4 regions of the Lysinibacillus sp. NPDC097868 genome follow, and region 1 is predicted to be linked to each of the others. Evidence: riboswitches for the same ligand, from Rfam matches in the RefSeq annotation. Region 1 holds a riboswitch; each other region holds the start of a gene.

Evidence for each region. A riboswitch is a leader RNA that binds a small molecule or an ion and turns the genes downstream of it on or off. The one in region 1 is predicted to bind cobalamin.
Region 2: another riboswitch for cobalamin. It lies ahead of metE (5-methyltetrahydropteroyltriglutamate--homocysteine S-methyltransferase); the one in region 1 lies ahead of ACIQXJ_RS06750 (hypothetical protein).
Region 3: another riboswitch for cobalamin. It lies ahead of ACIQXJ_RS17245 (ABC transporter substrate-binding protein); the one in region 1 lies ahead of ACIQXJ_RS06750 (hypothetical protein).
Region 4: another riboswitch for cobalamin. It lies ahead of ACIQXJ_RS05145 ((2Fe-2S) ferredoxin domain-containing protein); the one in region 1 lies ahead of ACIQXJ_RS06750 (hypothetical protein).

The regions. Positions count from the first base shown of each region.
Region 1 covers NZ_JBIWBS010000001.1:1,367,646-1,375,231, forward strand. Annotated here, with positions in the region: gene ACIQXJ_RS06720 (urease accessory protein UreD) at 1-327, shown strand, start outside; gene ACIQXJ_RS06725 (ABC transporter substrate-binding protein) at 357-1,943, shown strand; gene ACIQXJ_RS06730 (ABC transporter permease) at 1,933-2,901, shown strand; gene ACIQXJ_RS06735 (ABC transporter permease) at 2,898-3,710, shown strand; gene ACIQXJ_RS06740 (ATP-binding cassette domain-containing protein) at 3,703-4,452, shown strand; gene ACIQXJ_RS06745 (ABC transporter ATP-binding protein) at 4,465-5,190, shown strand; cobalamin riboswitch at 5,371-5,554, shown strand; gene ACIQXJ_RS06750 (hypothetical protein) at 5,812-6,585, shown strand; gene ACIQXJ_RS06755 (GTP-binding protein) at 6,760-7,586, opposite strand, start outside.
Region 2 covers NZ_JBIWBS010000001.1:1,839,425-1,847,010, reverse strand. Annotated here, with positions in the region: gene ACIQXJ_RS09125 (Mur ligase family protein) at 1-192, shown strand, start outside; gene ACIQXJ_RS09120 (UDP-N-acetylmuramoyl-tripeptide--D-alanyl-D-alanine ligase) at 409-1,794, shown strand; gene ACIQXJ_RS09115 (C40 family peptidase) at 2,018-2,950, opposite strand; gene ACIQXJ_RS09110 (methyl-accepting chemotaxis protein) at 3,486-5,180, shown strand; gene ACIQXJ_RS09105 (VOC family protein) at 5,219-5,581, opposite strand; cobalamin riboswitch at 5,787-5,965, shown strand; gene metE (5-methyltetrahydropteroyltriglutamate--homocysteine S-methyltransferase) at 6,150-7,586, shown strand, end outside.
Region 3 covers NZ_JBIWBS010000003.1:75,382-82,967, reverse strand. Annotated here, with positions in the region: gene ACIQXJ_RS17255 (class I adenylate-forming enzyme family protein) at 1-1,246, shown strand, start outside; gene ACIQXJ_RS17250 (acyl-CoA dehydrogenase family protein) at 1,249-2,916, shown strand; cobalamin riboswitch at 3,170-3,354, shown strand; gene ACIQXJ_RS17245 (ABC transporter substrate-binding protein) at 3,551-4,537, shown strand; gene ACIQXJ_RS17240 (FecCD family ABC transporter permease) at 4,534-5,535, shown strand; gene ACIQXJ_RS17235 (adenosylcobinamide amidohydrolase) at 5,532-6,992, shown strand; gene ACIQXJ_RS17230 (cob(I)yrinic acid a,c-diamide adenosyltransferase) at 7,006-7,569, shown strand.
Region 4 covers NZ_JBIWBS010000001.1:1,076,069-1,083,654, reverse strand. Annotated here, with positions in the region: gene ACIQXJ_RS05165 (precorrin-8X methylmutase) at 1-214, opposite strand, end outside; gene cobK (precorrin-6A reductase) at 227-988, opposite strand; gene ACIQXJ_RS05155 (sirohydrochlorin chelatase) at 985-1,893, opposite strand; gene cobJ (precorrin-3B C(17)-methyltransferase) at 1,908-3,584, opposite strand; gene ACIQXJ_RS05145 ((2Fe-2S) ferredoxin domain-containing protein) at 3,588-3,959, opposite strand; cobalamin riboswitch at 4,098-4,277, opposite strand; cobalamin riboswitch at 4,535-4,718, shown strand; gene ACIQXJ_RS05140 (energy-coupling factor ABC transporter permease) at 4,859-5,605, shown strand; gene ACIQXJ_RS05135 (energy-coupling factor ABC transporter substrate-binding protein) at 5,607-5,879, shown strand; gene cbiQ (cobalt ECF transporter T component CbiQ) at 5,883-6,656, shown strand; gene ACIQXJ_RS05125 (energy-coupling factor ABC transporter ATP-binding protein) at 6,653-7,489, shown strand.

The DNA of each region.
Region 1 (7,586 bases):
TCCTTCCGATCCAAATACAAAATCTTTGTTGAGGAAGCTCTAATTGCATTTGATTCATTCCATTTTAAACCTACGGAAATGAACCTTTCTACGATTGGTCTGTTAGAGATGGCATATTATATCGGTTCGTTATGGATTGTGTCTCCACAAGTTGAGAATCTCAATATACGAGAATTACAGGAAATGATCCAACAGGAGAGTTCAATTCAGGCAAGTGTTACAAAATTAACAGATCATGCAATCCATTGTAGATGGCTTTCAAAAGAGCAGCGAACACTTCACAAAGAAATCAATCGCATGTTTGAACATGTGGCAACAATACTTTAAATTTCTGTGGTGATGAAGGAGATAGAGAATTGAAAAAGTTTTCAGTATTTATTTTATTATTCATACTTAGTCTTGCTGGCTGTAGTAATGAGTCTAGTCAGGGCGAGGAAAAACAGCCATCCGCTGCTTCCTCTTCAAAAGCAAATGAGCTTATTTATGCATCTGAATCCGAATTTGCAGGGTTAAATCCAATTTTAGAGGAAACGAATTTAGATGCATTACTTTTTAGAGGTCTTATGCGCTTTGATGAACATAATGTACCAGTATATGATATTGCCAAAAGCGTTGAAATATCGGATGACCTGTTAACGTATACAATCATGATTCGTGATGATGTGACATTTCATGATGGGCAAGTGTTAACAGTAGATGATGTAATGTTTACTATTAACAGTATTCTTGATGATACAAATGGGTCTTATTTAAAGTCAGATTTTATCCATGTTACTGCGATGCAAAAAGTAAATGACACAACGATGATAATCCAATTGGATGAACCATTTACGCCAATGTTAGATAAATTAACAGTGCCAATTTTGCCGAAGTATGTCTTTGAAGGACAAGAGATGAGAACGGCTACGTTTAACCAAGAACCTATTGGTGCTGGACCTTATATGGTTGAGAAATGGGATAAAGGAACTAGCTTAACGCTTAAAGCATATCCATCTTTCTTCGGAACAAAAGCATCCATTGAAAAAGTCATTTTTAAATTTATTCCTGATAGTAATGTTCGTGCATTACAACTAAAATCGGGTGAGGTAGATATTGCCTTACTTGATCCGAATCAGGTTGAAGAACTTTCAAAAGTAGAGCAGTTAAAAATGTATGAAGTTGAATCAGCAGATTATCGTGGCGTGTTATTTAATATGAAGTATCCACTTTGGAAGGATGTCAATGTTCGAAAGGCGATAAGCTACGGTACAGATCGAGCTGGCATTGTCAAAGGTATTTTACATGGTTATGGTACAGAAGCGTATTCGCCGCTACAAAAGCATGCCTATGTAAACGAAAATATTGAACATTATACTTTTGATGTTGAAAAAGCAAAAGCATTATTAGAAAAATCAGGCTGGTTATTAGCAGATGATGGATTCCGCTATAAAGACGGTAACAAGCTTGCCTTTACTATTACTGCACCGATTACAGATACAGTTCGCGTCAATATGGCCAATTATGTCGCGCAAGGCTATAAAGAAATAGGGGCAGATGTAGAAGTAGCTGCACTTGATTGGAGCAATATCGTTATTGAAGAATCACAAGCGTTTATGGTGGGCTGGGGAAGTCCGTATGATGCCGACCACCATACGTACAGTTTATTCTATTCTGACGAATCTAGCGTAACAAGTGCCGGCTACAATTATGGTAGCTATGCAAATGCGAAAGTAGATACTTTGCTAGAGGAAGGAAGAACAACTGTCGATCCTGAAAAACGTAAGGAAGTCTATATGGCATTACAAGAGGAGCTAGCAGAAGATCCACCGTTCGCTTATTTTGCCTATGTTGATGCTGTTTATGGCATTAATAAAAATATTAGTGGTGTTAAAGAGCGTATTTTAGGTCATCACGGTGCCGGCTTCTTATGGAATGTCGAGGAGTGGGAATGGAATGATCGCTAAGTGGATTGGGAAGCGAGTGATAATGGGGACAATTGTCCTCATTATCGTGAGCTTCCTCTCTTTTTTCATTATGCATGTTGCACCTGGCAATCAGGCGGCGGCTTATTATGGAGGTAATGCTCAAACATTAACAACAGCTGAGCAAGAACGAATTGAAAAAGCGTTTGGCTTAGATAGACCAGTCCTTCTTCAATATGGCACTTGGCTAGGTGAAGCGGTAAAAGGGAATTTAGGCTATTCTGCAAAAGAAGGTAGACCAGTAATAACGATTTTATTAGAGCGTTTACCGAACACATTACAGCTGGTGGCACTCACATTATTTATCGTTACAATTGTCTCTACTTGGCTAGGTTTACGGGCAGGAATGAAAGAAGGTTCTTTATTGGATCGAGGATTATCCATCTTTAGTCTTGCGAGCTCTGCGATTCCCCCATTTTGGCTAGGTATTGTCTGTATTATAATTTTTTCGCTAAAGCTTGGTTGGTTTCCTTCTTCAGGTATGAATGATGTGCGTGAGAATGGAGGTTGGCTTGATCGTTTAAATCATATCGTACTCCCTCTAATCGTTTTAGTGATTTCTCATGTTGGTATATTCGCACGTTTTTTACAGGACAGTGTTAAGGCAGAGAATCGTAGCTATTATGTCCAAGTTGCGCGTGCAAATGGAGTACCAGACCGACAAATAAGAAACCTCATACTTCGGAATTCTGTTATTCCGTATATCAATTATATTGGTGTGACGATTCCTTCATTCTTTGGTGGTTCCATAGTAGTTGAAACACTTTTTGGCTGGTCCGGTTTAGGATCACTGCTAGTGAAATCAGTTATGGTCAAGGATTTTCCTGTACTTATGGGAGCCATTCTGATTATTGGTGTTGTGGTGGTCATTTGCTTATTTGTAATCGACGTTTTAATGATTTGCATTAACCCTAGATTGAGAAGAGGGAAAATAGTATGAGAAAACGACAGAAGATGCCACTATTTTGGCTTGCACTTCTTTGTATAATATTAGGAACAACCATCTTCTCCTCAATGTTGGCACCTTTTGAGCCAAATGCAATGGATATGAATCATATTTATGAAGCACCTAATCTTACACATTTACTCGGTACAGATCAGCTAGGCAGAGATGTTTTATCACGAATACTTGTTGGGGGGAAAGTGACACTTTTCATCGCCATTGTGTCAGTCGTCATTTCTAGCATTATAGGCATTATCTACGGTGGTATTAGCGGTTTTGTTGGTGGTGCCGTCGATGTAATTATGATGCGCATCTTAGAGGCTTTTTTAACGATCCCATCCTTGGTAATTGTGCTTGCCCTGCAAGCAATTATGCAAGGAAGTGTTTGGCGAATGGCAATGATTATCGGATTCACAGGCTGGTTTGTCACAGCTCGAATCGTGCGCTCGGAGTTTATTCGTTTGAAGGAAATGGAATATGTCCAAATGGCTAAAATGTTCCGTACCCCATTGTGGAAAATATTATTTAGTCATTTATTACGTAATAGTTTGCCAGCCATCTTTGTCGTGACGATATTTAATTTTGCTGGTGCGATTTTTACCGAAGTGTCTTTAAGCTTTTTAGGTATCGGTGTGCCGCCAGCCATCCCATCATGGGGAACGATGCTGTATACAGCGCAAAATGATTTACTCGTTGGTGCTTGGTGGATCGGCCTTTTTCCTGGGTTTATGATTTTTGCGACGATATTATGTGTGCAAGCGATCGGGAACACTTTCAAACAAGGAGGAGAACGATCACATGTTTAAAATCGACAATTTAACAGTTCGAGTGAACGATAAAAATCTCATCCACAATATCTCGTTAACTGTGCCGAAAGGCCAAATTACAGCAGTTATTGGTGAAAGTGGGAGTGGGAAAAGCACAACCGTATCAGCTATTTTAGGAATGCTCCCGCCACAAGCTGAGGCAACAGGGGCAGTGTACTTTAATGGGAAAAATATAATGGCGATGTCAAAAAAAGATAGGTTACTGTTACGAACAAAGCATATCTTTACTATTTTTCAAGATGCTACAAATAGCTTTTCTCCTACCCAAAAAATGAAACAACAATTGTATATGTTTACTGCCTTACGAATGGGCGAGGAGAAAGAAATGTTTGTGCCTAAAATGACCGCTATATTAAAGGAATTAAACTTGACCGATGATGTATTAAATTGCTATCCATTTGAGTTGTCAGGTGGTATGCTGCAACGTTGCATGCTAGCCTGTGCATTGTATAATGAGCCAGACATATTGATAGCTGATGAACCAACTTCTGCCTTAGATATGTTACATCAACAACATTTTATTACATTACTAAAAAATCTTCATGCTCAACTGGGAACAACTATTATACTGATTACCCATGATTTAGGAGTTGCAGTTTCACTAGCGGATACGATTGTTGTGATGAAAAATGGAGAGATTGTCGAGAAGGGGCAAGCGACAGAAATTTTTGAGCAACCAAAACATCCGTATACAAAACGGCTTGTCACAAATCATTTTTAGGAGGCGTTTTAGTTGCTTCGGGTAGAAAACGTAAATAAAAGCTATCGAACAGGACAGCAAGTGTTAGCAAATATAAACCTTACTGTAGGAGAAGGCGAAATCGTCGGACTTGTAGGAGAAAGTGGAAGCGGTAAAAGTACTTTAGCCAAAGTCATTATGCAGCTAGAATCACCTGATAAAGGGACCTTAAATTTTCAAAATCAACAAATCACAAAGAACAATCGGAAGTCCTTTTATGAAAAGTGCCAAATTATATTCCAAAATGCTAGTAATGCTTTAAACCCTATGTGGACGGTTAAGGAACTATTAAAGGAGCCATTGCAGCACCAAAAATTCTTGACGGACACCTATTTACAAACGATGCTTGAGAAGGTCAAGTTATCAAACGATATATTACAATCTCTGCCCTCTGAACTTAGTGGTGGAGAGAAGCAAAGAGTAAATTTATTACGCTCACTTCTAGTTGAACCAAAATTGATAGTATGTGATGAAATTGTTTCTAGCTTAGATCGCTTAATTCAGCGGGAAATTATCGATTTATTAATTACGTTAAATAAAGAAAGAAACATGGCTATTTTATTTATTTCCCATGACTTAAAAGCAGTTTCATATTTAAGTGAACGGATTTATGTAATGAAAGCTGGCGAAATTGTCGATGAACAGTACAAGGAACAAGATGGATTTAATTTCACCGATAGCTATGCTCAAAAGCTATTTCAAGCGATGGAAAGTGAATGATATTTGAAAATAATTAGCTTTGATTTGGATGGAAAAGTATCATTTTTACGAATGTACTCAACACTATACTAATCTGTAAGTCCAAATAGATACGTTGTACTGTTCATTGACATTGAAATTCCATTACTTTACAATATGATTTAATAGTATACTAGCGATACTATAAATTTTATTACAACTGAATAGCGTGTAGTAATAGGTGTAAATTGCGTGCAATTTACTGAAAAGGGAAGTCGGTGTAAGTCCGACACTGTCCCGCAACTGTAAATGTGAGCGACTTTTCGAAGACCACTGTCAAATGATGGGAAGGTGAAAAGAAGCAATGATCATAAGTCAGGAGACCTGCCTGTTACAAGTACACACCAGTAACCTACGAGGAATAGGAGGTGGCATGTTGACAAAACAGAATGTTCTATTCGTCCCAGTACGTCAAACGACCAAAACCAAAGCAAATATAGGGATACGGCATCGAGCCAAATCTCTCCAATTGGTGCAGTGTTTGATGTTGCTGGATGAATGATAATGATTAGCCGGATGACGGATTTCCTCTCAAAACAGGAAATCCGTTTTTATGTGATCTAAACATTTGTTTTGAAAATATGTACGAAACGAGGTGCACGTATGACGAAGATTCATGTTTGTACAACACAGGAAAAGCAATATGAAGATATGAAGATTTGTAAACTGCCGCGCATTGAAGTTGCCAAGCAGCCAAAAACTAGAATGGTCATTGAAGCACTTGTTGATCAGTTTTTAGCAACAGGACTTATTCAAAAAGAACGTTTATTTAATCAAATTTTCTATAATAAAGACATCATTTGGATTCAAAATGAGGTGTATGAGGGCTGCCTATTTGCTAAGGCAAGTGTGGCGGATGAGCTGAAAACAAAAAAGAATGGCTTTATGATGTACATGCCAACAAATCCAATTGTTTATGAAGTAAATGGTGAGCCGTATCATTTAATAACACGTATTGATTCGATTCGAGCTAAACCAAATTTAGATAGGCTTGATTTAGAGCCGAAGCCCATTTTAAGTGCTGCAAGAGTCAATGATTTACTTTGCTCGATGGTTATGCGGTTCTATCACACCTATTTAGAAGAGTTGTCGTTAGTAGTTCATACAAATCAAGATAGTAATAAAATAGTACATTTAATAAAGTATGTAGAGTCCGAATATGCTCAATTTCTTCAAAGGGTTAAAGATTTAAATGATTATCATTTAAATTGGCATCCACGAGGCAATGGTCATCAATTATTGCTCCAATTAATTGAGCAATTACAAATTTTAAAGAGTAAACCTGGTTCGGTTCTTGTTGATTTTTCGAATAGTAATGGTTACGTAATTGTGGAATCAGCTAATACTTTTGTTGCGAAAGCAAAAAAGGCTTTATAGGATTTATATAAAAGGCATCGAGATATTCTCGATGCCTTCAGTCATTTATTATGGTAAATAATATTGATGAATTTTGCCGTTAACTTTTGAAATCGCCAATAAAAATGACTAAATAACCGATAAAACCATCCCTAATCGCTATTATGCTATTGGAAAATGCTGTTTCTCGGATGATTACAAGCAATGCATGGCTTCTTTTGCCTCATACCAAGGAACTGAATAGCCCTTTCCTTTCGCACAAAAAATACTGGAGGATGTATAGTCGGGATCTGCCTGTTTATTGTAATTGATTTGCGCTATTATTTCTTCACTATTATGGCATTTATCGTAGCCATCAAATTGTAACGATATTGACCCTTTGCCGTTCGTATAAGCAGCGAATGTAGTACTATAATGCATAAATGTTGCAACGGGTACACGTCCTGTTAATGTTACTTGTTCCTCTGTTAATACGGGGGCATCAAAAGTACCATCTGCTTGCTGGATATCGTTCATCATACGACCGATAAAATCATTCGATGCTTTCAATTTAAAGCGATAATATGGTTCAAGCAATATATTTTCGGCTTGCTCTAGGCCTTGTCGAAGTGCACGGAACGTTGCTTCGCGAAAATCGCCTCCCTCTGTATGCTTGATATGAGCACGTCCTGTCAAAAGGGTGAAGCATACATCCGTAACGGGGGAGCCAGTTAAAACACCGTGATGGTCTCGTTCAAATAGATGTTTTTCAATTAGTCGTTGGTTTCCAACTGATAAATCATCAGCATGACAAGCATTAACAAAAGTGTTACCAGTTCCACGAATATTAGGTTCCATTAACAGGTGTACTTCAGCATAATGTTTTAAAGGCTCGAAATGACCGTATCCTGTTACAGTCGTTACGATTGATTCCATATATAAAATTTTTGGCTCACCAAAAGTAACAGAAAGTGAAAAGCGATTTTTTAACACTTCAGCAAGTACTTCAAGTTGAATAACACCCATAATATGTACATGGATTT
Region 2 (7,586 bases), 470 kb from region 1:
GATCATGCAGTGAAACTAGGATTTAGAGACCCTGTTTATACTTTTAAAAATAGTACACTCGTCTATAAGTTATTACATGAAATAGTAGATGAAAATACAATTGTCCTGATAAAAGGAGATATGTATAGTAAACAAATTTCCAATCTGGCAGCAGATTTAAAAATAAAAAAATCATTTAGAGATACAAAGTAATGATGGATGCAATGACAACAGGATAAATACTGTGTCACATGAGGTCATTTAATAATATTGTATAGTAATCTACTAGAAAGGAGCGCTCTGAATAAAAGATAAAGTAATTCAACAAATAATAGTCGTTGCTAGAAATAGGGATGGATACGCTCCTTTACCCAAACTTCTAGCTATCATTTTTCATACTATAATAATGAGAGGGGGGACGGAGTTAACGTGCAAAATATAAGTGTGACTGTGATTAGAAAGTTACTACAAGGGGTTTTAGTAAGCGGTTCTGAGCAGTGGTTTGTCAAACATGCTATTTATTATAACCGCCATGATTTGACACAGAAAAATACACTAATGTTCATTAATAAAAGTGAGTCTATTAATTGGAAGGAAATCGACCAGAAGGGGCCATCCCTCGTCATTTCAGATAAACCTTTAAATGAACTTAAAAACGCACTCGATAATACAACCGTTATTCAAGTAAAAAGTACTTTGCAGGCGTACTGGAAGTTTATTGAATACTATAGAGGCCTTTTTGATATACCAGTTGTCGCATTAACCGGAACATGTGGGAAAACAACAACAAAAGAAATGATTAAACATATTGCAAGTAAAGATTGGAATGTGCAGGCATCAGTTAGTAGCAAAAATGAGCCTCGCCAATCTTTACCGTATTTAACGGGCATCGATAAAACAACGAAAGCAGCTGTATTTGAGCTAGGTCTGGGGAATACAGGTAACATCAAACATCAATGTATGATCTACAAACCAACAATTGGAATTATTACAAATATTGGTGTGCATCATTTAGATGGATGTAAAAATCTTGAGGGCTATATAAAAGCGAAAGCTGAAATTTTAGAAGGGTTATCGGAGGATGGCACGTTAATCATCAATGGTGATGATGAAAATACAAAAAAAGTACCCTTGCATAAATTTAAAGGGAAAATTATCACTATTGGCGTTCAGCAGCATGCAGATTACAAAGCTTCTAACATTGAATTTACGAACAACGGCATGAAATTTATCCTGCAAGTATCTAATGAAAAGTATACGATCTTTGTACCTGGTTACGGAGAACATCAAGTGTATAATGCGCTAGCGGCTATCGCAGCTATAAAGGAAATGGGAGTGTCTATCCAAACTGCAATCTCGCGTTTAAAAACATTTAAACCGATGGCAAGGCACCTGGAATTTTCAACTGGTATCGGTGAAAGTACCATTATAGATGATACATGGACGAATAACCCAACATCGGTTGAAGCTGCTTTAAAGGTTTTAGATACGATAGGAAAAGATAAAAAAATAATCCTTATATTAGGTGATATAAAGCGATTGGGTCTTTTCGAAGAAAAGTATCATCGTGAGATTGGTTCTATGGTGGCACAGAGAGATGTTCAAATGCTTATTACGATTGGAAAAAGAGCTGAAGATATAGCAGCTCAAGCAAAAAAAGATGGAACAACTGCGGAGGTTCATATATTTAAAGATGTCACAGGTGTACTAGAAATACTTAAAGCAAAACTTGATAAAGATACGATTGTATTAATAAAGGGCCCTATGTCTAGTCGATCCATGATTGAATTTGCTAATCAATTAAAGGAAAAATAGCCTTTTCTAAGGCCGTACTAGCGACTACTCATCAGTAGCTATTTTATGCGAAAGAATCCTTATGTGCTTAGATAAAATCCATTTTACGGTAATGTAAGGTTCCGCTGATTATATCAAAAACATAGCATACAAAGCGTGGTAATTACACTGCTTGTATGCTATGTTTTATTATTTTTATAGAGTGAAGATAAGACGTCGTGCTGTCAAATAGCAGCTGATTTTCTTAAAATACGCGTTTTGCTGTTAAATAATGCTCTTTATAGTAATCAACAAAGAGTACTCTAGTAGTAACACCACTTGAAGTTGGAATGATGATACGCTGATCTCCAGCATAGATACCTACAAGGGAAGGGTTTTTTGACCCTTTCACACTATTAAAGAACACTAAGTCGCCCTTTTTTAAATTGGCGCGTGATACCGTAGTTCCTTTAGCCATTTGTTCTTTTAAGGTTGTTGCGCCAAGTTTTACACCGCTCTTACGATAGACATATTCTACGAAACCAGGTGCTGTAAAACGTAAGCTTTGTTCTTTATTTAATGAGCTTATTGTTACTTTATTTTTATAAGTTAATGCATTTTCAACAACTGTATCGCCTTTCGTCGCAGGGTTAGCCGATAGTAATGTTGGTAATACTCTTCGTGCAGATACGTAGTTGTCAGTATAATAAGGCTTACTACTCATATCCGAAATGACGATATTTTGCTTGGAATCAGCCATATGAATAATTTTGTTATTTCCAATGTACATGCCTACATGATCGGGGTCTGTGCCCGTTTTTTTACTTTTAAAGAAAACTAAGTCGCCTTTTTGCAATTGGCTTTTAGGAACAAATGTCCCTTGCTGGATCATATAATTTTCATTATAAGTCCCAATATCTACTCCATTCTTTTCAAAAATATACATAATAAATGAAGCACAAGAAAACTTGTAAGGATATGTAGACTTGTAAACTGAATTACTATATGTGGCCTTACCAATTAAACTTTTTCCTGTTTGAATAAGTTGCTCAGCTTTCGCTGCGACAGCTTTGTCATTATGTTGTGCATTTGTCGTTGCAGCCTCAACTTTGATTGGTTCAATGGATGCTTGAACGATTCCGAATGAGCTAAATCCAATCGATAATGCTAGTGTAGTTTTTAAGAATTGTTTTTTCATGCTGTTTTTACCTCCTGTAAGCGAGCAGTAAATTCATATCTGTTTGCTTGCTGTTGCAATAATCGTAGCATGAAAAAGTAGGGGTTCTGCGAGGTAAATGTTTCCACAGGGAGCCGTACTTTATGTAAAAACCTTGATATATAAGGCTTTATCGCTTGAATTTACAGTTTCATTACAAATGTTTCAGTTTGATAAATAGTGCATACAAAAAACACTAGTAACTATGCATTGTTACTCATAGAAATAATGCTAGGCAATGTGCAAATAGAGAAATCAAAATAAGGGTAAGGAATGATATAAAAATAACTTTATTAGTCAAAGTGTACTTATAAAAGCACGTATTATGGGAATTTTATTGTTGATCATTAAGTGGGAAATATATAGTTCGAGTCATGGGTATTATAGGTAATATATGTTATATTTAGGTAGAAATAGATTAAAGCTTTGCCCGCAAATATTGGCGAAATTAGTTGTTCAATAGTAGTAATTTATATAATTTCACGAACGAATTTCACGAACGAAAGGGGAAAATAGTATGTTGCAAATACTTAGGTTCAAAACAATTAGAGCTAAAATTTTAAGTGCTTTTTTCATTGTTGTATTTTTCATCGCCTGTTTTAACACCTATAGCTTTTTCGCCAATAAACGTGTTATTGCTGCTGGAGAAGAAATTGTTAATAAAGAATTACAGTTGTTAACAGCAAGTGAAAAGTTATCATCGACCATTAGTGTTCGAACAACTGCTGCTAAAAGCTACGTCCTAACAGGAAATCAAATTTATAAACAGGAATTTGATGATTATATAAAAATTGCAGAAGAAAATAATACAATATTAAATGATTTGTCGACAGATAAAAGCTTAACGGCAACAGTTGAAAAAGCAAGACAATGGCGAAGTTTTGTACAAACGAAAGTATTTGATGAATATGATAAAGGAAATATAGAATTGGCTGTTCAAAACCTTAATTCTGTTGATAGTCTCGCAGTAGAAATTAGAGAAGGATACGGGGACCTTGCAAGTGCAAGAGAAGCATCTATTAATAAGCTTGGGCAGGAAATGATCGCTCAATCGAAGAAAACGATGAATGTCGGTTTAATGATAGGAGTAATCACAACTGTAGTTGCAATTGTAACCGCTTACATATCGGCGTATATGATTGCTAATCCGATAAAAGCAGTAATAGAAAAAATATCGCAAATGGCAGATGGCGATATTAGTCAGCCCTCTTTGCCTGGAAGAATGAAGGACGAAATCGGCTTACTTGTGCAATCGACAAATACATTGAATAGTAAGCTCCATGAAATTATTGGTTCTATAAATGTTGTTTCAGGCAATGTTGCTGCCAACAGTGAACAACTTGCACAATCTTCTTTAGAAGTGAAAACGGGTGCAGAACAAATTGCACTAACAATGCTTGAACTAGCGGGGGGCTCTGAATCACAAGCACAAAATGCAGGGGATTTAGCGCAAATGATTGATACATTTAAAATAAATGTCCAGCAAGCCAATGCACAAGGCATAGATTTACAAGGCTATTCGAGTGAAGTATTGCAACTTACTACAAATGGCCAACATTTAATGAATAACTCAACACAGCAAATGTTTGCTATTGATAAAATTGTCCAAGAGGCTGTTGCAAAAGTAGAAGGCTTAAATAGGCAATCACAGGAAATATCTAAATTAGTTTCTGTCATTGACGATATTGCCAATCAAACCAACTTATTAGCATTGAATGCTGCAATCGAAGCGGCACGTGCAGGGGAGCAAGGCAAAGGTTTTGCTGTTGTGGCTGACGAAGTGCGCAAGCTTGCAGAACAAGTATCATATTCAGTGACGGATATTTCATCTATAGTAACACGAATTCAAAACGAAACAGTTGGGGTAACAGCATCACTTCAAACGGGGTATGAAGAAGTGAAAAGGGGCACAGAGCAAATTACGACTACTAATACTACCTTTGAACAAATTGCCTCTGCTGTTAATAGTATGGTTAGTAATATTCAAGGGATAACAGAAAACTTGCAGGGCATTTCAACAGCAACTGAGCAAATCAATCGTTCTATCGATGAAATTGCAGCTATATCAGAGCAGTCTGCAGCTGGTGTAGAGGAAACGACTGCCACAATTGATCAAACAGTTGCAACAATGGATGAAATCTCGAAGAATACAGATTATTTAGCATCGATGGCAGAGAATTTAAACAAAGAGGTTCAGCACTTTAAACTGTAAATAAAAAAGCAGCCATCGATGGCTGCTTTTTTTAAAATTTAAATTGGCTGAATAATTTCTACCCGATTACCAAAAGGATCTCTAAATTCAAAGCGCTCAAAATTCGGAATTGGAACAGAATCGAGGATTTCGATATGATGCTCTGTTAATATTTTTTTCCAATATGCTACATCTTCTACTTGATAGGCAATATGCGCTTTCGTTGTTAGTCGATCAAAGCCGTCTTCTGTGCCAACATGTACTTCTTGATGACCAACTCGTATCCAAAATCCACCACGCCCTTTAAGGGATTCTGGTTTCTCTATTTCTTTGAGCCCTAACACATGGCAATAAAACCCTTTCCCTTGCTCTTCGGTACCTTTTGGAATCGTTAATTGTACGTGATGTAATCCGACAATCATAGTAATCCTCCTCAGTATTTCTTGTTATAACTATATATTCAACAAATTCCTTTAAATACCTCTTTGTTAGTAGATTGTTATATTATGATGTCGTCAATCAGTACAATAGAGAATTACTAAAAGAACTATGTACCGAAATAATATACATATCTTCATAAAAGTTATACTTTTCAGAAAAATGTATGTTATAGTAAGAAACATAATTAAATATTGTGTAAGAGTTGGTGCCAAATGAAAGTTTGGCTTAAAAGGGAAGTCGGTGTAAATCCGACGCTGTCCCGCAACTGTAAATCGGAGCAAATCACATATGCCACTGGGGAACTGGGAAGGCTGTGAGGCGTGTTGATGAGAAGCCAGGAGACCTGCCAATGTCTAGTACACACCAAATAACCTACGTGGAAATAGGTGGTGAGATGTGACCGAATCGGCACTGTGCGACTAACGAATATATACGATAATTAATATATTATCGTATCGCCTCGTCATAGCTAATTTAGATATACATTAACTACCATTTTCCAAAAAAGGAAGATGGTTTTTTTATTTTAAACCAGAGGAGAGAAGTAATATGACGTATACAACGACTGTAATAGGCTACCCATACATAGGGGAAGACCGTGAATGGAAAAAGGCATTAGAGGCATTTTGGAGAAATGAACTTACAGAAGAAGATTTTTTACAAAAAATGAAAGAAATTCGTCTTGCACGCATCGACAAGCAGCTTTGTAGCGGTATAGATATTGTCACTGTTGGGGATTTCACCCCGTATGACAGAATGCTTGATACAGCGATGATGTTTGGCTTAGTGCCAAAGCGCTTCGGCTGGCAGGGTGTAAAGGTTGATTTACAAACGTATTACGCGGTAGCGCGTGGAAATAAAGAAGCTGTTGCTAGTGAAATGACAAAATGGTTTAATACAAATTATCATTACATTGTACCTGAATATGAAGGACAAGCTCTGCAACTAACAGACAATAAAATACTTGCAGATTTCCTTGAGGTTAAAGAAGTATATGGCATTACTGCAAAGCCAACGCTAATCGGGCCATATACATTTTGCAAGCTAACAAAAGGTTACGATAAAGTATCACAAGTTGCGTTTATTTTAGCACTACTACCACTGTATGCGCAGGTTATCCAAGAACTAGTATCAGCCGGTGCTGACTGGGTTCAATTAGAGGAGCCTGCATTAGTCACATCATTAGATGAGGCAGAGGTCAAACTTGTGCAAGAAATATATACACAATTAGCAGCGGCTGTACCAGAGGCTAATATTATGTTACAAACCTATTTTGAATCGTTATCAGCTTATAACACACTTATTGAACTCCCTGTACAAGGATTTGGCTTGGATTTTGTTCATGGCTATACGAAAAATATGGAGGCGCTACGTCAATTTGGCTTTCCACATGATAAAGTATTGGCAGTAGGTATTGTTAATGGACGAGATATTTGGAGGGCAAATTTAGCAGAGGTAAGTACAACAGTTAGGGCAATTGAACAGCTGACTAGTGCACAGGAGCTGTGGGTTCAATCGTCATGTAGCTTACAGCATGTGCCGATTTCGACCGCACTTGAAACAAAATTAGAGCCTGTCTTGAAAAATGCGCTTGCATTTGCTGATGAAAAATTAGCAGAAATATCAGAGGTGGCTAAATATTTAAAAGAAAAAAATCACACGTCAAATCATACTATCTCTGAGAGCATGAAAGCAATTGAAGCATTAAAAAAACATTCCGTACGAAATAATCTAGCAGTTCAACAAGAAGTACAAACGATGTCAACAGAGGATTTTGAACGTCAAAATGATTATAATGCGCGTCAGATTATTCAACAACAGTCACTGCAGATACCCCTATTCCCAACGACTACGATTGGTAGTTTTCCTCAATCTGATGAAGTGAAGCGCACACGTAATGCATGGCGTAAAAAACAGCTTGCAGATGAAGCATATGCTGACTTTGTCGCACAAGAAACGAAACGGTGGATTGCCATACAAGAAGAT
Region 3 (7,586 bases), on a different contig from region 1:
ATTGCAGGAGGTTGAATATGTTGCACAGCATGCAGAGGCTAAAGCTATTTTAGTGCATGAGGCTATTTTTGCTGCGGTCGAGCATATCAATGTCGTGCCGTTGAAAATTAAAACAGGACATGTGGAGGCAGGGTGGCTTCATTATGAAACGCAAATACAACATGCCAGTACACATCCAATTGATTGTCAGCTAAATGAAGACGATGCATCGACGATTTTATATACATCAGGCACAACTGGAAAACCAAAGGGCGTACTATTTAGCTATCGTAATATTTTAACTGTGGCCCAGATGATTGCGGTAGAAATGGAAGTAAAGCCTACAAGTCGTATTCTCCTTATGATGCCGTTAACGCATTCAGCACCATTGCATTTATTTTTAATGGCTGGCGTACTTGTTGGCTCAACGAATGTATTAACGCCAACATTCACACCAGATTTATTGATAGATTCGATTGAACAAGAAAAAACGACACATTTTTTCGGGGCTCCTGTTGCCTATTTATTAACTGCCCAAACAAAGAGATTGCAAACAGCGGATTTATCTTCGATGAAATGGTGGGTTTACGGAGGTGCACCTTTATCACAAAATGAAATTTGCCATATACAAAAAGCTTTCCGAACAGACAATCTAACATGTGTTTATGGATTAACAGAGGCTGGGCCAAGTGGTTCCTTAATGTTCGGACAAGAGCATAAAGCGAAGGCGGGGAGTATCGGTCAGCGTGCACCTCTGGGGACGGAGCTTCGTATTATTAACGACAACGGGGAAGATGTCGGTGTGAATGAAGTGGGCGAGGTTGTGTTATTCGGAGAAGGCAATATGATGGGGTATTACAGGGATGAAGTAGCAACAAAGTCAGCCTTTATAGATGGATGGCTGAAAACAGGAGATTTAGCTCGGAAAGATGAAGAAGGCTATATTTGGATTGTAGATCGCAAAAAGGATGTTATTATTTCGGGCGGTGTCAATATTTATCCGAAGGAGATTGAGGATTTACTTTTAAGCTATGAAGGAATTTTTGAGGTGGCTGTTATCGGTGTCCCTCATCCGCAGTGGGGAGAAACCGTAAAGGCAGTGTATGCTGCAAAGGCAGAGATGGATGATAGTGCACTAAAAGCGTATTTAGAGAAGCACCTAGCAAAATATAAAATTCCACGTTTATTCGAACAAGTGGAAGCGCTACCAAGAAATGCGTCAGGAAAAATATTAAAACAATCGTTGAAGGAACAAGAGGTGAGATAAATATGAAAGTGTTACAACAAAATGCAAATCGAACAACTAACTTTTTCGCAGAGGATGAGACACTACACAAACTATTAGAAATGATGCTAGATAAAGAACTTCTAGTCTATGCTCAGCGAGAGTTAAAGGATTTCGGCGAGCTTTGTGCAAATGACATCGACGTGAGAGCGAAACATACGGACAGAGAGGGAGAGCCCAAACTGCACCGCTATAATGCTTATGGTGAGGATATATCGGAAATTTGGGTCAATGAAGGTTACAAAAAAACGATTGAAGAAACATATAACACTGGGATCGTTGGCTATGTGCATAAGGAAATTCCACAGTTAGGTAGAAAGGGAAATTATGTGTATAGCTTTGCACAAGGCTATTTACTGTCACATGCAGAGCCTGGCTTCTATTGTCCAGTTACCTTAACGATGGCAACAGCGTATTTGCTTGATCATTATGCGAGTGATGAGTTGAAGGACAGGTTTTTACCACATGTTTGTGCAACAGGGGATACAGAGTTATATGAGGGAGCAACATTTTTAACGGAGCGGCAAGGAGGCTCAGATGTCGGCGCAAATGTTGTAGAGGCTGTACAGGACGGAAGTCATTATCGTTTGTATGGAGAGAAGTACTTTGCATCAAATGTTGGAATGTGTGGTGTGGCGATGGTATTAGCACGTATTGAAGGTGCTTCAGCAGGTTCGAAAGGTTTAACATTATTTGCAGTACCTTGGCGTCAAGATGATGGCAAGGTTAACCACCTTCGCATTCGACGTTTAAAGGATAAGCTCGGAGTCAGAGCAGTGCCATCAGGTGAGGTGGAATTCGATGGTGCACTTGCGTATGTCGTTGGAGAGCCAAACAAAGGAATTTATTATATGTTAGAGGCTCTTAATTTATCTCGAATTTGTAACGCCGTAGCTTCCATTGGCATTATGCGTCGAGGTTATTTAGAGGCGAAGCATTATGTCACAAACCGAAATGCGTTCGGGCAACCTTTAATTCAATACCCAATGATTCAGGATACATTAGGGAAATATGCTGCTAAGTTACATGTAGAGGTAGCTACTGTTTTTGATCTTATTCAATTATATGACAAGGTAACGAGTGGTCAGGGGAATGAGCAGGACATCATTCTTAATCGTTTGAATATCGCCATCATGAAAAAAGAAACAGCTGAACAGGCGGTACATTACGCAAGCGAAGCAATTGAATTGCATGGAGGAAACGGTTATATCGAAGATTTTGTAACGCCACGTTTACTTAGAGATGCTCAAGTACTTACGGTATGGGAAGGTACGGCTAACATTTTAGCACTTGAGCTTATTCGCTTAGTAGATAAATTTAATGCCCATGAATTATTTGTCCATGTAATGCGCGAGCGTTTGACGAAGTTAACTGATTGTTCATTAGTACAAATTGTAGGCGAGCAACTGAAGAAAACAGAAGCAACATTGCAAGTCTTTAGTCGTTTGGATGAGGCTACGAAGTCGTACGAGGCAAAGGGAGTAGCCGAAAAAATGGCCCATTTATACGAAAGTGTAGTGGCAGTCGAATGGGCAGTCAAATTTGGCGACAAGTATGAAAAGCTAGCAGATATTTATTTAGAAGATACATGGGCATTGCGCGAAATAGGCGCACCAATGAAAACTGTGCAATATTTTTCGGAAATTATGTAGCGGGTGTCAGGCACACAAACAATTTTGAAAATTTTTTTATCCTGCGGGAACGCGGAAAACGAAGTGGATTTTTCCGATTTAGGAGTCGACATTATGTTAGGTTCTATGTAGTGCCAGGCACTCAAAGAATTATACTAGTTGATTGAAGCGTAAAGTGTCCGCACACAGTGGAAATCAACGATCTTAAAAAAGAGACGCTAATACAGGGTCTCTTTTTTATCGTTATCTATTTCTATTTTCATGTATAATAAAATCAACTGAATATTATAAAGGTTCTTTACTAAAGTAAAGTGAAAAGGGAAATCGGTGTAATTCCGATGCGGTCCCGCCACTGTAAGTGTGAGTTTTTTCAATCTATGCCACTGAATTTTTTTTGGGAAGGCATGAAAAAGCATTTGGAGCACGAGCCAGGAGACCTGCCTTTATAGAACGATACATTGCAGCCTACGAGGATAGGATGGTGGTTTTTTTGTGCAAGCACCGCCTCTCGTTATGATGACGAGGGGGTTTTTTTGTTTTGGAAAGCTACTGACGATAAATAATTGAACATAAAGGCAATAAGTTGCCAACATTCTATCGATCAATCAAGTGAACAGAGCTGAAAAATGCACATACAATCTAAGGAGGTCTCACAATGAAAAAGTATTGGAAAATAGGGTTATCAGCATTTTTAGCAATGGGCATTCTAGCAGCATGTGGAGAAGAACCGAAAAACGACAAATCAACAACAGAGCAGCAGGATCAGCAGGATCAGCAGGATCAGCAGGATACAAAACAGGTAGAAGAAGCAACGTTCCCGCTAACAATAACAGATGCTACTGGCAAAGATATTGTACTAGAAGCACCGCCAGAGAAAATTATTTCTCTTATTCCAAGTAACACAGAAATATTATTTGGACTTGGCTTAAATGATAAAATCGTTGGCGTTAATGATTATGATGATTATCCACCAGAGGTTGCTGACAAAGAAAAGGTTGGCAGTATGGAATTTAATATAGAACAAATTATTGCTTTACAGCCAGATATCGTTTTTGCACATGAATCAGGTATAGCTTCTTTAGGGGGAGCGATGGATCAGCTGGAAGCAGCGGGTGTTAAAGTATTTGTTGTGAAAAACGCGAGTGATTTTAATGAGACATATACGACGATTGAGCAATTAGGTCGCGCCACTGGTAAGCTACCAGAGGCGGAAAAAATTATTGCCAATATGAAAGCAAAGGTTGAGGAAGTCCAAGCAAAATTACAGGACGTGAAGATGAAGAAAGTCTTTGTAGAAACGTCAGATGAACCAGAAATCTACACACCTGGCAAGGACACGTTTATGCAGGAGATGCTAGAGATGATTCATGCCGAAAATATCGCAGCTGATACGGATGGCTGGTTCAAAATTGATGCAGAACAAATTATTACAAAAAATCCAGATGTCATCGTGGTCACTTATAATTATGTGCCCGATATTTTAACAAAAATTCCACAACGTGCAGGCTTTGAGACAATTACGGCTGTAAAAAATAAGGCTATTGTGCAAGTAGATGAAAATACGACAAGTCGTCAGGGCCCGCGGTTAGCAGATGGGCTTGAAGAGTTAGCGAAAGCCGTCTATCCTGAGGCTTTCGAGTGAGTAAAACAGTTTTTGCCTATGTAACAGCCATTACGTTACTTATCGTTAGCATCTGGTGTGGCGTATCAATAGGCTCGGTTCATATTCCGTTAGAGGTATTTTGGAATAAAGCGGCAGATGAAACAGCTGCCAATATTTTATGGAAAATTCGTTTGCCGCGAGTATTGCTCGCAGGTCTTGTAGGAGCATCGTTGGCCATTGCAGGGGCAGCCTTTCAAGGATTGTTAAAAAACCCGTTAGCAGATCCGTATACGCTTGGTGTATCTTCAGGAGCGTCAGTCGGTGCTGTCATGACACTATTTTTCGGCATCTCTATACCAGTTGTCGGTTTGTATGCATTGCCAACGCTCAGTATGATAGGGGCTGTACTAACGATGGTAGCTGTGATGAGCTTTGCCAGAATAGTAGACCGTTCTCTGAAAATGGAGACACTTATTTTAACCGGAGTTATTTTTAGTTCTTTTTTAGGGTCGCTCATTTCACTAATGATAGCGTTATCAGGTGAAGAGCTTCGGCAAGTGATTGGCTGGTTACTAGGCTCAGTCTCGATGCGAGGATGGCCGTATGTGCAAATGATTACCCCATTTGTGGTCATTGGCTCTGTTATTTTGTGGACGCAAAGACGCGAGCTAAATGTTCTGCTCTATGGAGAGGAACGAGCAAAGCATTTAGGTGTCAATGTAAAGCGTAGCAAATATTTAATTTTAGTAGGAGGCTCCATGCTTACTGGGGCGGCAGTTGCTGTTTCAGGAACAATCGGCTTTGTCGGCTTAGTTGTGCCGCATATGACTCGAATGATTTGGGGTTCAGATCATCGTCATTTATTGCCGTTATCTTTTTTGAATGGTGCAACATTACTTATTATTTGCGATTTAGTGGCACGTACGATAATTATCCCACGTGAGCTACCGATAGGTGTTATTACTGCATTTATTGGGGCACCTGTCTTTTCTTATATTTTCTATAAGCAGCGTAGAAGCAAGGGGGTACGTGTATGATTATCGTTGAACATCTATCAGGTGGCTATGAGGACGTACCAATCGTTAAGGATGTAAGTTTTACGGTAGAAAAGGGGAAAGTCCTTGGCATTTTAGGGCCAAATGGAAGTGGCAAATCAACATTATTGAAAGTAATTAGTGGCGTATTACCAGCAACGGCAGGGACTGTTTTATTGGATGGCAAAAATATTAAAACATATAATCCGCGCACGTTGGCAAAAAAGATGGCCGTACTACCCCAATTACATGCCAATGCATTTTCAAATACAGTACGTGAGGCAGTATCACTCGGCCGTTATCCACATCAAACTGGCTTTTTTTCTCATTGGTCAGAGAGGGATGAGCGAGCAGTTCAATATGCCATGGAGCAAACGGGCGTCACACGCTATGAGCATACATCACTGGAGTTTCTATCAGGTGGTGAGCAACAACGGGTTTTTGTAGCACAAGCTTTAGCGCAAGCAGCGGAAGTATTATTGCTAGATGAGCCGACAAATCACCTAGACATTGCGCATCAACGTCAAATTTTAGATATGGTGCGTAAGGAAGCAATTGAATGTGGTTTAACTGTTATTATGGTGCTGCACGACATGAATTTAGCATCCCTCTATTGCGATGAATTGTTATTAATGGAAAGCGGCTGTGTACGCGCTTTAGGTGCACCACATAAAGTATTAATAGCGTCTCAAATTGAGGACGTATATCAGGCAAGAGTGACAACCTATGCCCATCCAGAAATACCTAAACCACAAATTACAATCATGCCATCATCAAGTGAATATCAGCAACGAGCTGTCATTGTAAAAGAAGATTTTAAAGTAACAACAGATTATATCCAACTGAAATCAAATGTCCCGCTAAAAACAGTTTCTTCAGCTGTTCATAATCCTGGAATAGGGTGGTATGACTGCCTATTAAATCGCTCTGTACCAGGAGATTATGTAGTTAATAATGTGAAACAAGAGGTCACAGATTTTTTACAAAGAGAGCATTTTTCGCCGACTAGCACAGTTGTGATGTTAACCGCTGTTCCTATACAACTCTATGCACTAAATGAATATAGCGCTTCTTTCGGTAGTGTGTTTGTCGTTGTCACTGCGGGTGTTGGAAATGCTGTAGATGTCTCTCGCACACACGAAAGACAGGATACGCCATATATTGGTACTATTAATACATGGGTCATCATCAATGGTTGTTTGTCGGAAGAGGCATTTTTTCAAGCATTGATGACTGCAAATGAAGCAAAAACGAAGGCATTGCAAATGGAAAACATTCGCGATTATCGTAGTGAAACAATTGCAACAGGCACTGCGACAGATAGCTTACTTATTGCGGCAACGCAAAAGGGTGAGGAAATGCGCTACGGTGGGCCGATTACAGATGTCGGTAAGATTATTGGTAAAGGCGTTTATGAGACGACGATACAAGCAATACAAAATTATAAAAATAAAGCATAGGAGTGAAAAAAGGATGAAACTTTACACGAAAACAGGCGATACAGGGAAAACAAGCTTAATTGGTGGGCGTGTTGACAAAGACAGTCTACGTGTTGAAACATACGGGGCAATTGATGAATTAAATTCTTTTATCGGCAAGGCAGTGAGCGAATTAGATCGCGAATTATTTAAAGACATTTTAGTTGATTTAGAAACAATTCAACATGAGCTTTTTGATGCTGGTGGAGATTTGGCCAATGTTATGAAGGAGCGTCATTACAAGCTAGCGGAAGCACCGATTGAAGTATTGGAGGCGCGTATTGATGCATTGTCTGATGAAGCGCCACCATTAGAGCGATTCATATTACCGGGAGGGGCTCCTGCCGCGGCAACATTACACATTGCACGAACTGTTGCCCGTCGAGCAGAGCGTCAAATGGTAACGCTAATGAAAGAAGTTCAAGATGTACCTACTATTGTGCAAAAGTATTTAAACCGTTTATCAGATTATTTATTTGCCGCTGCACGTGTTGTTAATGCTCGTTTAAATTTACCTGATATTGAATATATTCGCAGTGGGAAAGTGTTTAAAAAATAAGTTGTTTCTATAAGAAA
Region 4 (7,586 bases), 290 kb from region 1:
TCGACTTAATGCCTGCTTCAATTGCTCCTGGTGTAATAATGACGCTACGTCCTAATTCGAAGTCAGCAGAAGCATGAATAATACGACGTACAATTTTCCACTCATCTTCTGTAAAATCATGTTCGCCCATTTCCTCTGCAATTATCGAGAAACTATAATCATAAATTTTGTCTGGGTCTACTGTTAATGGTTTAAAATCTGTTTTGAAATCCATATGGATTGCCTCCTAAAGTATGTGTTGTACAGCTTGTAGTACTTCCTCAAATGAGGAGTATTGTTGGCCATATTGAATATTTGGTCGTGCAATTAAAATCGTTTCAATGCCACAAGCAAGTGCTGCGTCTAGTTTTTCATCGACAGAGCCGACCTTGCCACTTTCTTTTGTAATCATCAATGTGACATTGTACTGTCGAAATAATGCTTCATTTAATTCTTGTGAAAAGGGACCTTGGATGGCAACGATATCTCGTTGCGCCACACCAAGCGCTTCACATTTTTCCATATTATCAAGACGAGGAAGCATACGTGCGATAACACGTGTATTTTCTAAGCCATGTAATACTTTGGTAAACGTTGCAAGTGTTTTACTGCCAGTTGTTAGCATAATGATGCCTCGTTTTACTGCGGCTAACTGTGCTGCTTCCTCATAGTCTTTTACAACTGTAATAAGTGGATGTTCGTAATGCTCATTTGCGCGTTCATAACGAACATATGGAACATCTGCACTCTTAGCTGCTGCCATCGCATTTTTAGAAGCTTCCTCCGCAAATGGATGCGAGGCATCAACAACTATACGGTAACCACGTTCTTTAATAATCGCTGCCATTTCCTCAGCTGTTAGACGCCCTACTAAATGTGGCAGACCTACCTCGGCAAGACTTGAAGCGGCTGAATCTGTAACGACGGTTGCCGTAACAGCATAGCCTACTGACTGTAATTCAAGTGCAAGATTCCTTGCATCGCTCGTACCAGCTAACATGAAAATCATTTTACTAGCTCCTCGTCATGGTGATGATCATGATGATGGTCGTGATGGTGATGGTCATGCCCGTGATCGTCATCGTGATGGTGATGATGGTGCGCATGTCCATGTACCGCCGCGTAAGCACGATAGTTTTCTAAATCCTGCATCCCTGTTGATGTACCATTTACAGCTTGCTCAATACGGTTTAATAACACATTTTGCAAACGCTCATGGTAGCCAAAATAGTTGGCAATTTGAATATCACAGTCAGGATATTGCTCATTGAATTGCTTGCACATGCCATTCATACGTTCCATTAAAATACCAGTGAACAAAAAGTACGGCAGCATAATAATTTTTTTAGCACCTAGTTTGACACAGCGTTCAATGCCTTCTTCAACACGTGGATCAGTCACACCCATAAATGCGCTTTCCACATACTGAACGTTTAATTTTTCCCATAACAAACGTGTAATTTTATAAAAATCCCCATTAGCTGCTGGGTCACTGCCACCTCGTGCAATTAATAAAATAGCAGTATCCTTTTGCACTTCCTCAGTATTAAAGCCGATTTCTGCTAAGCGGTCTTCTAAAATCGCAAAAATTTCATCATGAATACCGATTGTTTGCCCATACGTGAATGTAACATTTGGATAATGCTCACGTGCATGTTCGATTTCTGCTGGAATGTGCAGTTTTGAATGTCCAGCATGAAGTAAAATAATTGGGATTACATGGACCTCAGTAGCACCCTTCTTCACACAGTTCGTTATACCATCTTCAATGTTTGGAGAGGCAAACTCTAAAAAACATGTTTCTACTAAAAAGCTTTCATCGATACGTGGTGTCATTTGCTCTATAAACGTTCGTACCTCGCCATTTCCTGCTGCTAAACGGCTACCATGGCCAACAAATAAAATTGCTTTCATCTTTTATCTCCTCACTAGTCGCCGCACGGAGCTGGCTCTACTTTTATTTTTGACGACATATCTTGATACGTAAAATGCAATATTTTTTTCACCCGTTTGAAGTACTTAAATAAGCGTTCATTTGGATGTGCATTTGCCTTATATTCCTCAATAATGTCTGTAATAAGCGGAATAAGCTGTTCTGGCTCTAGTCCCTCTACGACCGGCTGTGCCGCATGTGCTGTACGACCTACTGGTTTCGCACCGATAAAAACATCAAATTTACTTTTCCGGTAGACGATGCCGATATCGTCAAATACTGCACGATAACACGCCATGCCACAGCCATTAAAGCCAATATTCAGTGTTTTTGGCAACGACAACCCACCTAGCTTTGCTTGAATTTCCTCTGCATATGGAATTGAATCTGCCTTCTCCCCATAACAGAAATCACAAGCCTTTAATGACAGCACATCTCCAATCGGTGCAAGTAAAAAGCCTACTGCACTCAATTTTTCTGTAATTGTATCTGGGTCTGTAGTTGGGATTTTCAAATGAATTTGATGGTCAGGTGTATATTCCATCGTACCTTCTTCTCCTACAACTTCAGCTAGCGTCATCATTTGCTGAGGAGTGAAAAATTTATTTGCTACCCCAGGACTAACAGCTAGTTCAAAAATCGACTCCATTTTTTGCTGAACTATCTTTGTTCTTGCCTTTGTGACAGTTGTTCCTTTAACCATGGCTAGTGCAGTTGCTGCCATTTCTAAAGATGATTTTTCTGGTACCAATACAGGCGCAGGTGCTATCGCTATACTACTTTTCAGACGTCCTGCGTTTGGATCTGCAGCAAAGTCATGGCGTGCAGTACCTGTTTCTTGGTTCATTGCCCACGGTTCATTTTCTTCTCTTAAACGCTGATGTGGACGTAAAGGCTGTTTTTCTTCTCCAAGTGTATATTTGCGCTGATAGCCACGCGGTGTAATCATTTTATTGTCATAGAAAAATGTCGATGAATTTCCAATTATAACTGTAGTTAACATGCCGATATCATGCTCGAGCATCTCTGCTAAAGTTGTCATCGTTATCTCCTGACGATCTCGGTAGGCACTTTTCACTAGTCCTACAGGTGTATCCGGTGATCGATATTCTAGTAAAATCCGTTGTGCTTCTACAATCTGACGTGTACGGCGACCACTTTTTGGGTTATATAAAGCAATTACAAAATCAGCCATCGCCGCAGCTTCAACACGCTTTGCTATTAAATTCCAAGGTGTTAAATGATCACTTAAACTAATCGTGCAAGAATCATGCATAATCGGTGCGCCTAGCAAACTTGCACACGAATTAATAGCAGAGATCCCTGGTACAATTTCGACTTCAACCCCAGTCGCTTCCGTCCAACCAAGCTCAATTAGTACTTCATATACAAGTCCAGCCATCCCGTATACGCCTGAGTCACCACTCGAAATAACAGAAACGATATTTCCGGCCTCCGCTTGACGTACCGCTTCTTGTGCTCGTGACACTTCTTCAGTCATACCAGTACTAACAATCGACTTCGCACTTACTAAATCTTGAATGAGCTCCACATACGTTTTATAACCGATAATAAATTCACTTTGTTGCAATGCCTCTACAGCACGTGTCGTAATATGTTTGAAATCCCCAGGTCCAAAGCCTACAACAAAAATCTTTCCTTTTTGCGCCATTTTTTACCCCTCTTTCACCTTGTCGATGCCTTTAATGGCTGTTGTTTGCGGGGTACGTTGCAACGTACCTTCTGTCAGTGTAAAAACATGCTCACTATGTAAAGAATCATGGTTTAAATCTTGTACAAGTGTTCTACCATGCTCAACTGTTGGTACACGATACCAATTTCCCTGTGGATACGCGATCACAACACAAGCATCTTTACATCTGCCATTACAACGCGTTCTTGTCGTATGTATTTCCTTATCGAGTGCTAATTTCTCTATTTCGTCTCGAATTGCGAGCGTAATTTCCTCAGCCTCTTTTTTCATGCAACTACTACCATTACAAATAAAAAGATGGGTTTTCATGCCCTCTAAATTCCAAGTTGTCATTGTTTTTCTCCCCTCATTCTTCTTTTAGGAAAAAGAAAAAACCTTTACTCGATATCGAAGAGTAAAGGTTTTATAGAAGCCAAAATAAAAACGAATATATACGTATCCGCTCTCGCTTCACTTCTCCCTCCGAAAAGTTTGCATGTCATCAACTAAGCAGGTTTCCTGACTTAAGCTTCTTCTTACTTTCGCGCCTTCCCAAGTCTTCAGTGGCATTGCGATTTCATCAGCTATTACAGTAGCGGGGGCTGTACCGGGTTTACACCGATTTCCCTATTATCTCGAAGTATTTCGAGCACTTAATGATGGATTTATATTTAAATTTTGAAATGAAATGTTAATAAAACGAATATAAAACTGTTTCTATCATAGCCTATTATTTTTATACTTTTCAACATTTCTTTTTTATTTATTAGATTTTTAATAAAATTTCAACAAATATTTCATTGAAATTGATCGATTTTTCCTTACATTTATCTGAATTTTCTAGATTGTTATTCTTTTTAAAAAAACTTTTTACAAAAAAAGGATAGCTTCTGATTGGAAAAACATGTTACACTTCTTCGTGAAAACTCACAACTTCATCTTTTTTCGGTGCGAAGTGTATACATTTCGCTTAAAAGGGAAGCCGGTTCAAGTCCGGCGCGGTCCCGCCACTGTACTAGGGAATTTTATAGAAAATGTCACTGTCCATAGGACGGGAAGGCCTATAAAATGTTGAACTAAAGCCAGGAGACCTGCCGAGAAAATCGTGATCGTTTCAACCTACGAGGATAGGTGTGCGGCTTGGCAAATGACAATTCTATTTGCTTTTTCAGCTATGCACTTTTTCCGAAACGGAGAAGTGCTTTTTTATTGCGCACGCTACATTCGAAATTTACTGTTGAGGAGGAAAGGTATTGAAATTTTCTTTTTGGAAACTTAGTTATTTCTTAGTGGCTTTTTTACTAGTACCAAAACGAGCGTTTGCTATGCATATCATGGAAGGATTTTTGCCGATTGAATGGGCAATTTTTTGGTGGGTCATTTCGATTCCATTTATTATTTTAGGATTACGTTCTATTCGGAAAACAATTGATGAAAATCCTGAAACGAAAATGATATTAGGCTTATCGGGTGCATTTGCATTTGTCCTATCGGCACTGAAAATTCCATCAGTAACAGGAAGTTGCTCACATCCTACTGGCGTTGGTCTTGGTACAGTTCTTTTCGGACCATTAGCCATGAGTGTGATTGGAACAATCGTTTTATTATTCCAATCATTACTTTTAGCGCATGGTGGTATTACCACTTTAGGTGCGAATGCTTTCTCTATGGCAATTGTAGGACCAATTATTGCGTATTTTGTTTTTAAAGGTTCTCAAAAAATCGGTCTATCATTCTCTATTGCTGTCTTTTTTGCAGCGATGCTTGGGGACTTAGGTACATATGTTGTCACTTCAGTTCAATTAGCACTGGCTTTCCCTTCTGAAGTAGGAGGCTTTATGGCTTCATTCACAAAATTTGCAGGTATTTTTGCTTTAACGCAAATCCCTCTAGCAATTAGTGAAGGGATTTTAACAGTTATCGTTATGAATTTCTTAAAAAAATACAATGTGAGCGAATTAAAGGCACTACGTGTTTTCTCAGCAAAGGAGGCACATTAGGATGAAAAAGAATTTACTGCTACTAGCTGTCGTTGTACTTCTAGCAATCATCCCTCTTTTCGTACAAAAAGGTGCAGAATTCGGTGGTGCAGACGGAGAAGCTGAAGCTGCAATCGGTGAAATTAATGCAGAATATGAACCATGGTTTGAAAGCTTATGGGAGCCACCAAGTGGTGAAATCGAAAGCTTATTATTCGTATTACAAGCCGCGATTGGTGCTGGCTTTATTGGCTATTTCGTAGGTTATATGCGAGGCAAGCATAAGGAAGGTTAAGCGATGTTACTCATTGATAAGTATGCTTATATGAATAAACTAGCGTCCGTTCATCCGTTAGAAAAAATGACGTTTTCCTTGGGGTTACTGCTATTGTCGCTTATCGTGAGAGATGAACTTATTTCACTCATTACATTTATTGTAATGAGTGCTTTTATCATTTTAGGCGCTAAAATCCCTTTCCAATATTATGCGAAATTACTGCTGTTACCAGGATTTTTTCTGCTATCCAGTTTGCTATCTATTTTGATTTCAATTGCGCCAAATTCAAGTAACCTCCCAGCACATTTCTGGGCATTTTCTCTTAGTAATTGGACAGTTTTCATCGGAAATGAAAGCGTAATTACAGCACAGCAGCTATTGTTCTCTGTATTAGGCAGTATTAGCTGTTTATACTTTTTAATTTTAACGACTTCGGTCCAATCTATTTGTCACGTCTTACGTCAATGGCATCTGCCTGCTTTATTTGTAGAATTAGTAGAGTTAACGTATCGATTTATTTTCATCTTTTTAAATAGCATGCATAAAATTCATCTTGCTCAACAATCACGTCTTGGCTATCAATCACCTATACAATGGCTACGGTCGATTTCCATGCTTATTGCAGCATTGTTTGCAGAAATGTTTCAACGTAGTCGTGAACTAAATAATGCGATGCAGGCACGTGGTGGCGAATCTGTCTATTGGCAAGACAGTGTATGCTATAGCAAGAAAAACTGGTTTGGAATTGTTCTTATTTTTTTATTCCTCGTATTATATGGAGGTTTTTTCTCATGACAGAGCTTTATTTTGATCTTAAACATTTATCATATGCCTATGCAGACGGTACCGAGGCCCTTACAGATATTTCATTGCAAATACCTAAGGGAAAAAAAATCGCCCTACTAGGTCATAATGGTGCTGGGAAATCAACACTATTTCAGCATCTAAATGGAATTTTAAAACCGACCGATGGCAGCATTACGTTTTGCAACGAAGCGCTTAGCTATTCTAGAAAAGCATTATCAGCATTACGTCAGCAGGTCGGCATCGTATTTCAAGATGCTGACAATCAACTTTTTTCAGGCACAGTAAAGCAAGATATCGCTTTCGGGCCATTAAATCTTGGCTGGACTCAAGAAAAAATCGAGGAAAAAATCGCCTGGGCTGTAGCACAAACAGAGGTTGAGTCATTACTTGATAAGCCCATACATTTTTTAAGTGTCGGACAGAAAAAACGTGTTGCCATGGCAGGTGTGCTGGCAATGGAACCTTCTGTATTACTATTAGATGAACCGACTGCTGGACTAGACAATTATTATGCTACACAACTTTTACATTACTTAGCTAAATTAGAAAATGGTCACCGAACTTTTTTATTGGCGACCCATGATATCGCTTTGGCTTATGAATGGGCGGATCAAATAATTGTAATGGAGGCTGGGAAAGTCATTTACGATGGAGATCCGGTCGAATTGTTCTATCAAGAGAAGTTACTGGAACTAGCCCACCTTGAACGTCCTTGGGTTTTTGAAATAACACTCGCCTTACAAAACAAAAAGCTATTTGACGATGGCATGCCGATGCCTCGTTCAAAGAAAGACTTACAAAGACTTATCGAACAGCTCTAAATTGTTTAGGTGCCTGTTCGGGTGCCAGGCACTCAAACAATTTTCAAACAATCTTAAAAAAATTTATTGTAGTATGAAACCTTTCCATTCTCCATCC